Linked DNA regions of Aureimonas sp. SA4125. The protein of the gene in region 2 interacts with the protein of the main gene of each other region in a pairwise test. Links are inferred from orthologs where the notes say so. Each region holds a gene or a part of one and is shown on either strand. Other genes may lie near its edges.

Evidence for each region.
Region 1: the proteins of Sa4125_RS16175 (region 2) and Sa4125_RS03340 interact in binary tests that used the Escherichia coli proteins (3 or more experiments, as listed by UniProt). The link is inferred for Aureimonas sp. SA4125 from one-to-one orthologs.

Annotation. Positions count from the first base shown.
Region 1 is NZ_AP025032.1:733,219-739,576, forward strand. What follows is about bases 1,432-4,334. They hold Sa4125_RS03340 (ABC transporter permease), read right to left. Parts: upstream 3,416-4,334; coding sequence 2,447-3,415; downstream 1,432-2,446. Other genes in these bases: Sa4125_RS03335 (zinc-binding alcohol dehydrogenase family protein), read right to left, coding at 1,432-2,378; Sa4125_RS03345 (sugar ABC transporter ATP-binding protein), read right to left, coding at 3,508-4,334. Also shown: Sa4125_RS03325 (IS66 family transposase), read right to left, coding at 1-853; Sa4125_RS03330 (L-rhamnose mutarotase), read right to left, coding at 998-1,327; more of Sa4125_RS03335, read right to left, coding at 1,362-1,431; more of Sa4125_RS03345, read right to left, coding at 4,335-5,037; Sa4125_RS03350 (ABC transporter substrate-binding protein), read right to left, coding at 5,090-6,094; Sa4125_RS03355 (GntR family transcriptional regulator), read right to left, coding at 6,263-6,358. UniProt on the Escherichia coli protein: Part of the ABC transporter complex RbsABC involved in ribose import.
Region 2 is NZ_AP025032.1:3,413,018-3,419,399, forward strand. What follows is about bases 1,215-4,141. They hold Sa4125_RS16175 (sugar ABC transporter ATP-binding protein), read right to left. Parts: upstream 3,513-4,141; coding sequence 1,917-3,512; downstream 1,215-1,916. Other genes in these bases: Sa4125_RS16170 (ABC transporter permease), read right to left, coding at 1,215-1,930; Sa4125_RS16180 (substrate-binding domain-containing protein), read right to left, coding at 3,583-4,141. Also shown: Sa4125_RS16160 (TonB-dependent hemoglobin/transferrin/lactoferrin family receptor), read left to right, coding at 1-379; Sa4125_RS16165 (antibiotic biosynthesis monooxygenase), read left to right, coding at 439-780; more of Sa4125_RS16170, read right to left, coding at 914-1,214; more of Sa4125_RS16180, read right to left, coding at 4,142-4,536; Sa4125_RS16185 (hypothetical protein), read right to left, coding at 4,710-5,084; Sa4125_RS16190 (ABC transporter substrate-binding protein), read left to right, coding at 5,123-6,094; Sa4125_RS16195 (betaine/proline/choline family ABC transporter ATP-binding protein), read left to right, coding at 6,196-6,382. UniProt on the Escherichia coli protein: Part of the ABC transporter complex RbsABC involved in ribose import. Responsible for energy coupling to the transport system.

The DNA.
Region 1 (6,358 bases), 2.7 Mb from region 2 along the record:
CGGCGTAGGCGACGTCGCGGGCCAGATGAGCCAGACAGGTCTGATGGGCGTCGGCATGTCCCTGCTGGGCAGAGTAGCGATCGGAACACCAGACCTTTGGCCGGTGCCCGTCCATCAGGGTCCTGACCACGATGGCACCACGGGTCGGAGCGGCACGATGGACGACTGCGTCATCGCAGCGAAACACCCATTGGAAGGCGTTGCTGCCTTCGATGCGAACGCCGGTCTCGTCCGAGGCCACCACCTTGGAGCGGCGCAGGGCGGCAATGGCGAGATCGCGGTCGGCGACGAAGGTGCCCTGCGCCCGGCGCAGCATGTTCATCAGCCCGCCCTGGCTGATCTGCAAGCCGAAGAGATCGGCCAGAGCTTTCTGAAGCCGTTCATAGGACAGGGCCTGGAAGGTCTTAAGATAGGTCGCCACCGCATGCAGCCGCGGCCCGAACGGCGTCCCCCTTGCCGCATCGGGCAATCCCGCTGAGACAAGCGTGCCGCAGGAAGGACAACAAACCGAAAGCCGGCGATGACGCGTCACGAACGGCTTGATCTCCGGCAGATCGACCGTCTCGTACGTGCCGCCGATCTCCGCGGGAAGGCTATCGGCCAGGGCTGCCTGGCAGCAGGAGCATTGCTCGGGACGGTGATCGACGAGCCGATCGAAATCCTCACCCATCGCTCGGCTGTGGCCTTCGTGACCGGGCTTGGCGCCGCCAGGTCTTGCCTGCTCACGGCGCTCCTTGCGGTCACTAGACGGAGGCTTCGAGGATGTGCGTGACGTCTTCTCCGGACGCTGAATCTTCAGCACCAGATCGATCAACTCTTCCTTCGTCAGACGCTGCAAATCACCGCGATCCATCCGTCCATGGATTCAGGGAATTCGGCCCGTGACAAGGGGGTGGGTAATTACCGTCCGCTGTCGGGTGTGATGAACAATGCCCCCAGCGTCTTGAATGGGTCGAAAGCTGCCAGAAGTTTATTGCTGACACCATCGCAACCCCCCTCAATCCAGATGAAACACTTCCTCCAGCATCGCCCACCATTCCCCGGCAGCGCGCCCCTCGCGCGGCACCTGCATCGGGTCGGTGATCTCCCACCAGCGCTGCGTCTCCGGGTCGGCGGCGATGGCGCGCTGGTCGGCGGCGTGGTCGCTGCCGTGGTATTCGTAAGTGCCGAAGAGGCGGTTTTCCGGCTCCTGCAGGAAGATCGAGTAGTTCTTGATGTTGTACTTCGACAGCGTCGCCAGAACGCTCGGCCAGACCGCGGCGTGGATGCGCTTGTACTCGTCGATGCAGTCGGGCTTCAGCCCGATCGTCATGGCGTAGCGTTTCACTCTGCTTCTCCTGCCGTGCGGACGAACCGGTCCATCAGACCTCGATCATGATCTTCAGCACGTCGGCACGGTGCATGTCCCAGTAGGGCAGGGCCTTGTCGGCGTCGGTGAAGGCAAAGGTCCGGGTGATCAGCCGGTCGGCGGTCTCGCCCATGGCTTCGAGGCAGGCGGCGGCGGCGGAAAAGTCGGCGAGGGTCGCGTTGCGCGAGCCTGAAATGTCAAGCTCCTTGAGGTTGAAGAGCTGCGTCTGGTAGCTGACCGGCGCCTTGCAGTAGCCGATGTAGACGACGCGGCCGCAGAAGCAGGCAAAATCGATCGCCTCGGTGAAGGTCTCGGGCACGCCGACGGCCTCGATGACGACGTCGAAACCGTCGCCGCCGGTGATCCGCTGGACCGCTTCGGCCTTGTCCCCGCTGGCGGCGTCGATGCTGTGGGCGGCGCCGAAGTCGCAGGCGAGCGCCAGCTTGTCCGCGGCGATGTCGAGGGCGGTCACTTCCGCTCCCTTGGCGAGCGCGCCGAGAACGGCGCCCATGCCGATCATGCCGCAGCCGATGACGAGCACGCGGTCGTTCGCCGTGATCCTGCCGCGCTCGACGGCGTGAAACCCGACCGACAGCGGCTCGATCAGCGCGAGGTGGCGGGGCGCCAGGCGCTCGTTGACGATGACCTTCTCGAAGGAGAGCGTCAGCCGCTCCTTCAGCCCGCCATCCTGCTGCACGCCGAGCGTGCGGTTGAAGCGGCAGGCGTTCGTGCGGCCCTTGCGGCAGGACGAGCACGTGCCGCAGTTCGTATAGGGCAGGACCGTGACGCGGGCGCCCACGGCATAGCCGGCCGGCACGCCGTCGCCGACGGCGACAATCTCGCCGCCGATCTCGTGGCCGGGAATGCGCGGCAGCTGCACCAGCGGGTTGAGGCCGCGAAAGGTGTTGAGGTCGCTGCCGCAGAGGCCGACATGGCGGATCGCGACGACGATCTCGCCCGGTCCCGGTGCCGGCTCGTCGATGGAGCCGAGCCGGGTCTTTCCGACCGCGTCGATGAAGAGTGCCTGCATGGGGTGCTTTCGAAACTTTCGTGGGACCCGTCCGGCGACCGACGACCGTCAGCGGCCGCTAGCGGCTCCTAGCGGCTGCGGCGGCGCAGCTGGTCGAAGAAGACGATGACGATGATGAGGACGCCGGTGATCACCCGCTGCCAGAACGAATTGACGTTGAGGAGATTGGCGCCGTTGTTGATGGTGGCGAGGATGAAGGAGCCGATCAGCGGTCCGTGCACCGAGCCGACCGCGCCAAAGAGGCTGGTGCCGCCGATCACCGAGGAGGCGATCGCCTGGAGTTCCCAGCCCTCGGCCTGCGTCGCATTGCCGATGCCGATGCGCGCGGCCAGGAGCACGCCGACGAAGGCGGCGCAGACGGCCGAGAGCGAGTAGGCGACGTAGATCATCGTCGACACTTTCACGCCCGACAGGCGCGCGGCTTCCGGGTTCGACCCCACGGCGAAGAGATAGCGGCCCCAGCGGCTCATGTGCAGGAAGATGAAGGCCGGCACGGCGACGAGGACGACCATCCAGAAGAGGTTCGGCAGGCCGAGGAAATCGCCGCGCGAAAAGGCGTTGAAGGCCTCGTTCTTGATGTTGATGGTCGAGCCGTTGGTGATGAGGAGGCCGACGCCGCGCAGCGAGGTCAGCGTCGCCAGCGTGATGATGAAGGGCGGCAGGCCCATGCGCACGATGGCAAAGCCGTGGAAGAGGCCGATGGCAAGACCCAGCAGCAGCGTCGCGCCGACCGCCACCCAGATCGGGAAGCCTGCCTCCAGCATCAAGGCGACGATCACCGTTGAGAAGCCGACGATCGCGCCGACCGAGAGGTCGATGCCGGCGGTGATGATGACGAAGGTCTGGCCGAGCGCCAGGATCGCGATCATCGAGCCCTGGCGCAGCAGGTTAGCGATGTTGTTGGCGGTGGCGAAGTTCGGCGTCGCCACCGTCAGGATCAGGCAGAGCAGCAGGAGGAAGCCGAGCAGGGTCAGCGCGAAGAGAAAGCTGTAGTTCCGTCTCGCGACGGACGGGGCCAGCGTGGCGTCGGTCGTCATGGGCGTTTCCTCAGGCAGAGCGGGCATGCTGCCCTCGTTGTGGCGGGGCAGGGATTTGGGGCGGTCGGCGGAAGGCGGGTGGGGTCACGGGGTCACACGCCGATCGCCTGCGCCAGGACTTCCTCGTGGCTGCTCTTCATGAAATCGTTGGAGGCGACGAGCCTGCCGGAGCGGAAGACGTGCAGCCGGTCTGACAGTTCGTAGACCTCGGGCAGGTAGGAGGAGATGAGGATGATGCCGGCGCCGCGCTTCAGGAGCGCGCCGAACAGGCGGTAGATCTCGGCCTTCGTGCCGACGTCGACGCCGACCGTCGGCTCGTCGAAGATGAAGAGCTCGGCGCCGTGGTTCAGCCATTTGCCGATGACGATCTTCTGCTGGTTGCCGCCGGACATGGAGGAGGCGAGCGAGTGCCGGCTCGGCGTCTTGATGCCGAGGCTCTTGATCTGCTCGTCGGCGGCCTCCGCTTCCAGCTTGCGCGACACGGTGAGCCCCCGCGTCAGCCGCTCGTAGATCGGCAGGTTGAGGTTGAGGCCGATCGGCAGGTTCATGCAGAGGCCCTGGTCGCGCCGGCTCTCCGGCGCCAGCGCGATGCCGAGGCCGATCGCCTTGCGCTCGCTCGAGATGTCGACCTTCTCGCCCTTCCAGAAGGTCTCGCCCTTCGTCTTGGCGGTGCGGCCGTAGAGGCCCATGACGAATTCCGACCGCCCGGCGCCGATGAGGCCGTAGAGACCGACGATCTCGCCCGAGCGCACCGACAGCGAGACGTCGGAAAAGCCGGGTCCGGAAAGGTCGCGGACGTCGAGGATGGTCGCGCCCAGCGCGATCTTTTCCTTGTGGTAGATCTGTTCGAGCGAGCGGTTGATCATCAGCGCCACGAGCTCGGCGTCGTTGGTCTCCGAGATCATCCGCGTGCCGACATGGACGCCGTCGCGCAGCACCGAGACGCGGTCTGCCAGCTCGAACACCTCCTCCATGCGGTGGCTGATGTAGACGATCGTCACCCCGTCCGCCTTTAGCCGGCGGATCAGCGTGAACAGCTGGTCGGCCTCCTGGCGCGTGAGATAGGCGGTCGGCTCGTCGAAGATGAGGAATTTCGTGCCGCGCAGCGAGGCCCTGGCGGTGGCGACCAGCTGCTGCTGGCCGATGGTCAGCGAGCCCAGTTCGGCGCCCGCCGGCAGGCGAAAACCCATGTCGTCGAGGATCGCCTGAGCCGCGCGGGTCATTTCGCGCTTCTGCAGGAGGCCGTATCGGACCCTCTCGTCGCCGAGAAAGATGTTGGCGGCGACCGACAGGTGCCGGCAGAGCACCACTTCCTGGTGAACCGCATTGATGCCGAGGTCGATCGCATCCTGCGGAGTGGCGAGTGCCGCGGGGCGACCCTGCCAGATGACGTCGCCGCTCGTCCGGCGGATGACGCCGGTGAGGAGCTTGATCAGCGTCGACTTGCCCGCGCCGTTCTCGCCGACGATGGCGTGGATCTCGCCGGCCTCGAAGGCAAGGCTGAGGGGCTTCAGAGCGAGGACCTGCCCGTAGCTCTTTTCGAGGCCCCTCAGTTCCAGAATGGGCGCGCCGGGAGGCGCGGTCGCGTCAGCCGGGGAGCCGTGGCTCCCCGGACGCAAGATGGTCTTTTCTGTCACGCGCGCTCCTCCCGGCGTTCCCTTGATGAACGAAGGCTCAGTTCACTTTGGGATTGAGGAGTTCCTGCGAGCGCGGCTCTTCCATGTTGGCGGTGGTGATGAGGTTCGCGCCGGTGTCGACGTTCTTCTCGACCGTCTCGCCCTTGGAGACGGCGAGCGCCGTCTTGATGCCGTCATAGCCCATCCGGTAGGGATCCTGGACGACGAGGGCCGAGATCACGCCTTCCTTCAGAAAGCTGACCAGCTTGTCGTCGCTGTCGAAGCCGACCAGCGCGACCTTGTCCTGCGCCTTGTTCTCGGCGACCGCCTGGCCGGCACCCTGAGCCATGATGAGGTTCGAGGCGAAGATCCCGACGAGGTTCGGGTTGGCTGTCAGGAGATCGGTCGTGATGTTGAGGCCGGTCGAGGCCTGTCCGTCGGCATATTTGTCGGCGACGAGGTTGAGGCCCGGATACTTCTCCTTCAACTGCGCGACAAAACCTTCCTTGCGCTGTTCGAGCGAGCCGGCGCCGGGCGCATTGGTGATGAGCGCGACGTCGCCCTCGGCCTTGCCGCCGTGTTTGGCAGCAATCGCGGCCGCGAGGCCGTCGGCCGCGATGCGTCCGCCCTGGACGTTGTCGGTGGTGAGGAAGGACGAGAACTTGTCGGAAGACGCCGACGAGTCGATGCCGATGATCGGAACGCTGGCGGCAGCCTCCGTGATCGGGGCGCCGAGAGCGTCCTTCTCGGTCGGCGCGATGACGATGGCGGCCGGCGAACCGGAGACGGCGTTTTCGAGGATGGAGACCTGGCCGTTGATGTCGGTCTCGGCCTGTGCGCCGAGTTCGGGCACGGTGACGCCGAGGTCCTTGCCCGCGGCGCGGGCGCCGGCGAGGACGATCTGCCAGTAGAAGGACGTGGTGTCCTTGACGATGATCGGGATGGTGACGTCGGCAGCGGAAGCCGAGCCAGACGGCAGCAGGCCGGACGTGGCGACAAGCGCAGCGGCAGCGGTTCCAAGCAAAGCACGACGGCTCAGTGCGGAAAGTTTCGTGAACGACATGGATTTCCTCCCAGAAATGATTGCGCACTTGAATTGCGACCCACGCCGGCGCTGAGCGTGAGGCGATCTCTCTCCCCGTCACCGCCCTCCCGGACGGCGGCTTCGTACTCACATGGCCGTGCCGGCGAAAGCTCCCTGCCTCCCCGTGCCGGCTCTTGCCCCGGTCCCCTAGCGCACGGGCAACTCGTCCGGTCGCCGGGCGATGAGATCGTCGCGGCTGGAGACGAGATGATCGCGCAAGGCAGCGACCATCTCCTCGATCCG
Region 2 (6,382 bases):
CTCGGCCTCGCTCGCCGCCTATGTCGGTCGCGACCGCGACACCGACGAGCATCTCAACTCGATTCCGGCGGTGAAGGGCATTCTCGGCCTCGGCTATGCCACCGACATCTACGGCGCGGACGTGATCCTCACCGCCGCCGCCAAGCGCGACAAGGCCGAGAACGACTTGTCGAAGACGCCGGCCTACGGCATCGTCGACGTCACCGGCTGGTGGGCACCCGACCAGCTTGCCGGCGCCAAGGTCAAGGCTGGAGTCTACAACCTGTTCGACGAAACGTATTACGACGCGCTCGACATTCCGGACTCGACCACGCTGCCGAAGGAATACTTCACCGAGGCGGGCCGCACGTTCAAGGCGACCGTCAGCTTCCAGTTCTAGCGGGCCGGCCCCAGGCCAGACATTCCCGCCGAGACCACATACCCTAAGGGAGAACACCCATGTTCATCGCCATGAACCGCTTCAAGGTCGCCAAGGACTCGACCGAGGCCTTCGAGAAGATCTGGCTGGAGCGCGAGAGCCATCTGCAGGGCCTGCCGGGTTTTGCCGAATTCCACATGCTGCGCGGCCCGGACCGCGAGGAATACGTGCTCTACGCCTCGCACACGCTCTGGCACACCAAGGCGGATTTCGAGGCCTGGACGAAGTCGGAAGCGTTCCGCGCGGCCCACGCGCGCGGCAACACGCGCGATCGCGCGCCGACATACATCGGCCATCCCGAGTTCGAGGGTTTCGAGGTGTTCCAGCACATCGTCGCCAAGCCGGCCGCCGACGCGGCCTGATCGACGGCACTGTCAGCGCAAGCGGCGGCGGGGGTCGGCCCCGCCGCCGCTTTGTCATGAGGGTGCGCGATACAAACGCTCGCGTCGCCGGCGCCCGCCTGACCCCACCGGGCGGGAAGCCCTGCCCGCCGGCCTATCCCCGGGCGCGCGATTTCAGCCAGCGGTCGAAGGCGACGGCACCGATGAGGATGAGGCCGATCACCACCTGCTGCGTGTAGGACGAGACGTTGTTGAGGACGAGCCCGTTGACGAGGACGCCGATCAGCGCGGCACCGATCACCGTGCCGCCGACGCTGCCGATGCCCCCGAAAAGGCTGGTGCCGCCGATGACAACGGCCGAAATCACCGTCAGTTCATAGCCGATACCGGCGACTGCCTCGGCGGAATTGAGACGGGCGGCCAGGACGAAGGCGGCCAGGCCGCTGAAGAAGCCGACGATCAGATAGACCGAGACGAGAATGGCATCGACGCGCAGGCCCGACAGCCGCGCCGCCTCGGCATTGCCGCCGACGGCGTAGACCGCCCGGCCGTAGCGCGTATAGCGCAGCACCAGATGGCAGAGCACGGCGGCGAGCGCGAAGATGATCACCGGCACCGGCACCGGGCCGATCATGCCATTGCCGAACCACCGCATCGAGGCATCGAAGCCCGAGATCGGCCCGCCATTCGAGAGCGTCAGTGTCAGTCCGCGGAAGATGGTGAGGCCGCCGAGCGTCACGACGAAGGGCGGCACTTTCAGCCGCGTGATGACGAGACCCTGCACACCGCCGGCGAGCGTGCCGACGAGAAGCGCCGCCAGGAGCGCCGCGAACCACCCAAAACCCTGTCCGGCGCTGGCGCCGAGCGACAGCGTGTTGGCTGTGCCGCCCTTGGCGACGATGGCAGCGACCATGCCGGAAAAGGCGACGAGCGAGCCGACGGAGAGGTCGATGCCCGCCGTCAGGATGACGAAGGTCATGCCGAGCGCGATCAGACCGGTGATCGAAATCTGCCGCATGACGTTGAACAGGTTGACCGGATTGAGAAAATTCGGGTTGAGGAGGGCAAAGACCAGCATCAGCGCAAAGAGGAACATCAGCGGCCCGAACCGCATCAGGATCTTGAAGAAGTTCGGGCCCGTCTGCCGCCGAAGGCCGCTAGTGGAGCTCATGATGCCGTCCCTTTCTGCCGTCCAGCGCCATCAGCGCCATCAGTCGGTCCTCGCTCGCCTCGGCTGCCGCCATCTCGCCGGTGATCTTGCCCGCCCGCATGGTGACGATGCGGTCGCTGACGGCGAGGATCTCCGGCAGTTCCGAGGAGATCACCATCACCGCGATGCCGCGCGCGGCGAGCTGGACGAGGATCTGGTGGACCTCGGCCTTGGCGCCGACATCGACCCCGCGCGTCGGCTCGTCGACGATCAAAACCTTCGGATCGCGCGCCAGCCAGCGGGCCAGGATCACCTTCTGCTGGTTGCCGCCGGAGAGGCCGTCGATGCGTTGGCCGGCATGGGCCATCCGGATGTTGAGGAGCTTGCGGTAGCTGCCGAGCTCATCCTGCTCGCGCCTTTCCGCCATGACGCCCATCCAGTTCGAATAGGCGTTCAGCGACGCGACGGAGAAATTGGCCAGAATGCCGAGGGCGGGAAAGATCGCCTGGTGCTTGCGGTCTTCCGGCACGAGACCGATGCCGAGCGCGATCGCATCGGCCGGGGACCGCGGCGTGATCGCCTCGCCGTCGAGCCGGAGCGTGCCGGCGGCGATGGCGTCGGCGCCGAAGATGGCGCGCGCGAGCTCCGTCCGCCCGGAACCGACGAGGCCGGCGATGCCGAGGATCTCGCCGGCGCGCAGGTCGAGGTCGACGCCGTCGAGAACGATGGCGTGCGGCGCTTCGGGGTCGCGCACGGTCTTCAGGCCGCGGACCTCGAGCCGCACCGCGCCCGCCGCGCTGCGCTGTGCCGGCCGGGCATAGAGTTCGGACGCCGCCCGCCCGACCATCTTCTCGATGATCGCCGGCAGCGGAATCGGCGCGCCGTCCCGCACGAGTTCGCCGGCAAGGCGTCCGTCTCGCAACACCGTCATCCGGTCGCAGATGGTGGACGCCTCCTCCAGCCGGTGCGTCACGAACATGATCGCGACGCCCTCGCCGCGCAGCCGGTCCATGATGGAGAGAAGCCGCGTGACTTCGCTTTCCGACAGCGCCGAGGTCGGCTCGTCCATGACGATGATGCGCGAGGACAAGGACAGCGCCCGGGCGATCTCCACCATCTGCTGCTCGGCGACGGAGAGGGCCGAGACCGGGGTCTGGGGGTCCAGCGTGAGGCCGACGCGCGCGATGATGTCGCGGGCGTCGGCGCGCATGGCGCGCCAGTCGACCAGTCCCAGCCGTCCGAGCGGCGCGCGGCCGATGAAGATGTTCTCGGCGACCGAGAGCGTCGGAATCAGGCTGAGCTCCTGGTAGATCGTGACGATGCCGAGCCGCCGCGCCGCCTGGGGGCTTTCGATCTCGACCGGCTGGCCGTCCATCAGGATGGTGCCGCTCGACGGCGGCTGCACGCCGGAAAGGATCTTCAGAAGCGTCGACTTGCCGGCGCCGTTCTCGCCCATCAGGCCGAGGATCTCGCCACCGTTCAGGGTCAACGAGACGTCGTCGAGCGCGGTGACGCCGGAAAAGTGCTTGGCAATGCCGCGCATCTCGAGCAGCGGCCGATCCGGCCGGACGGCCAAAGGCACCGCCGTGGCGGGTGAAGTCATGGGCGAAAGCCTCGATGGAGCCGCAGGGGGGCGCGCCGAAAGGCGGCGCGCCCGGCAGGCCAGGCTGCGGCTAGGTCGTCTCGCCGATGCGCTCGGCCTTGTCGAGATTGTCCTTGCCGATCACGATCGGGGTGAGGAGAATCACCGCTTCCGCCGGCTTCGTGCCGGACTTGGCGAAGTCGACGGCGATGCGCAGCGCCTGGCGCGACTGTTCGCCCGGAAACTGCTCGACCGTGCCGGCAAGCTTGCCGTCGCGGACCGCCACGAGTGCCTCGGGCAACGCGTCGAAGCCGTAGATCTTGATGTCGGTGAAGCCGGCGCTCGCCGCCGCTTCCATCGCGCCGAGCGCCATGTCGTCATTGGCGCAGACGATGACGTCGGGCTTGCCATTGGCCGCCAGCCCCGCCTCGGTCACCGACAACGCCTCGGCGCGGGCGAAATTGGCGGTCTGCTCGAAGACGATCTTGTACTTGTCCTGGCCGTCGAGGATGGCATGGACGCCCTTGTTGCGGTCGATGGCGGGGCCTGCCCCCGGCTGCCCCTGCAAGTGGAAGATCGTCGCCCCGTCCGGGAAGGCCGCCATGATGGCTTGCGCCTGCGCCTCGCCGCCCTTGGCGTTGTCGGCACCCACATGGGCGAGGATGCCCTCGACGCCGTCGACGCGCCGGTCGATGGTGACGACCGGGATGCCGGCGGCGACCGCCTGCTCGACCGCTGGCGCCAGCGAGTTGACGTCGAGCGGCGAGATGACGATGGCGCCGACCTTCTGGACGATGGCCGCCTCGACGTCGCCGGTCTGCTTGGGCGCGGAATTCTGGCCGTCGCTCTCGATCAGGTTGATGCCACCGATCGAGGTCGCCTCGACCTTGATCTGGTTCAGCATGTGGACGAAGAACGGAAAGCTGAGGCTCGGCACGGAAGCCAAAACGCTCAGTTCACCGTCGGCGGCATGGGCGACGGCGCCGGTTGCGGCGAGAGCGCCGACGGCAACCGAAGACAGCAGGAATGTACGCCTGTTCAACATGGATTTTCCTCCCCTGATGGACCGGGGCGCGCTCTTCGGCGGGCCTCTCATGTCCTTTCGGAAGGTTATCGGGGGGCGAAGACCTCGGCAAGTGCAGCCTGGAGCGAGAGCCGGGACCGGCACGACAACCTGCGATTTTGCTGCCTTGTCGAAATCCCGGACGCTGTCGGCTTTCACTGTGTATCCCGCTCCTGAGTATTTACGAAATCATTGCGCAGTTCATGCGCACCGCCTGCCCCAAAGCAATCACCGTGCCCATGCCGCAGGCGGAGGTTCCTGAATTTGTGTTGGCTGCGGCTGATCACCTGCGGAAATGCTGATTTGCCGCCGACCGGCCATTGCGGATGATTACTGATGGTATATAAATTTTCTTCGGATGAATGTCGCGGCGGCCGGCGGCCCGGTTTTCTCGCTCCATCGGCACCGCGGGCGACTGCGCAGGATTCATGTGGCGTTGCAACAATGTGGATTTCGCAACGGGTTTCTGAAGACAATACTGCGGGTTCAGTAAAAAGCCGGCAATTGAGGAGATTGAAGACTACCGACACGGGAATGAACGTCAGTTTGCACCATGGGGAAATCTGGTATGTCGAGCATCTGCAAGTCTCTGAAACTCTCTCTTGGCGCTCTGGGGTTTGCTGCCGCCATGAGCCATGGCCCGGCGCAGGCGCAGGTGCCGGAGTCCCCCGATCCGATCAAGATCGCGCTGTTCGACTGGACCAGCGTCAACCTCAACGCCAAGATCATGGGCGGCATCCTGGAAAAGCTCGGCTATAGCGTCGAATATCCGACCGCCGACTACCTCTCGAGCCTCACCACGGGCCTCACCAACGGCGACCTGACGCTCGGCGCCGAGTTCTGGGCGACCACCGCCGGCGAGGCGATGGCCGCCTCCGACGCGACCGGCGAAACCGAGAATCTCGGGCCTCTCGGCCCGAAGGCCAAGGAAGAGTGGTGGTTTCCCGAATACATGAAGGAGAAATGCCCTGGCCTGCCGAACTGGGAAGCGCTGAAGGACCCGGCCTGCGCGGAGGCCTTCTCCACCGCCGAGACCGCACCGAAGGGCCGCTATCTCGGCGGGCCCGTGACCTGGGAAGGGTTCGACGACGAGCGCGTCGTCTCGCTCGACCTGCCCTTTACCGTCATCCACGCCGGTACGGACGCCGCGATGTTCGCCGAGCTCGACTCGGCCTATCAACGGAAGGCGCCGATCATGCTCTGGGTCTACTCGCCGCACTGGGCGCCGGCCAAGTACAAGGGCGAGTGGGTTGATTTTCCCGAATACACCAAGGAATGCTACACCGACCCGAAATGGGGCAGCAATCCCGACGCCCAGTATGATTGCGGCAAGCCGTCCGGCGATATCTACAAGTATGCCTGGGCGGGCATGAAGGAAAAGTGGCCGGTCGCCTACAAGGTCGCCAAGGCCTATACTGTCGACACCGACACGCTGAACAGGATGAGCGGCGAGATCGACCTCGACGGCAAGGCGCCGGAAGACGTCGCGGCCGAATGGATCGCGGCCAACGAGGCCACATGGAAGGCCTGGGCGCAATAGCGTCCGCAAGGTCGCCGGCCTCTTGCGGAGACCGGCGGCCAGAGCAGCATCCGCCCCTCCCGGCCATCCCTTCCGGAAAGCGAGATCCGCGTGTGACCGTCATGATCGATCAGTCCCGCCTTGAGGAATCGCCGACGGCCGCCGTGCGCCCGGTCAAGCTCGCCTGCCGAAATGTCTGGAAGCTCTACGGCGAGACGGACGGCAAGGCGTTTCTCGCCGCGCGCGACGGCACCGCGAGCGCCGCCGATCTTGCCGAGGCCAAGCTGATCGGCGCCGTGCGCAAGGTCG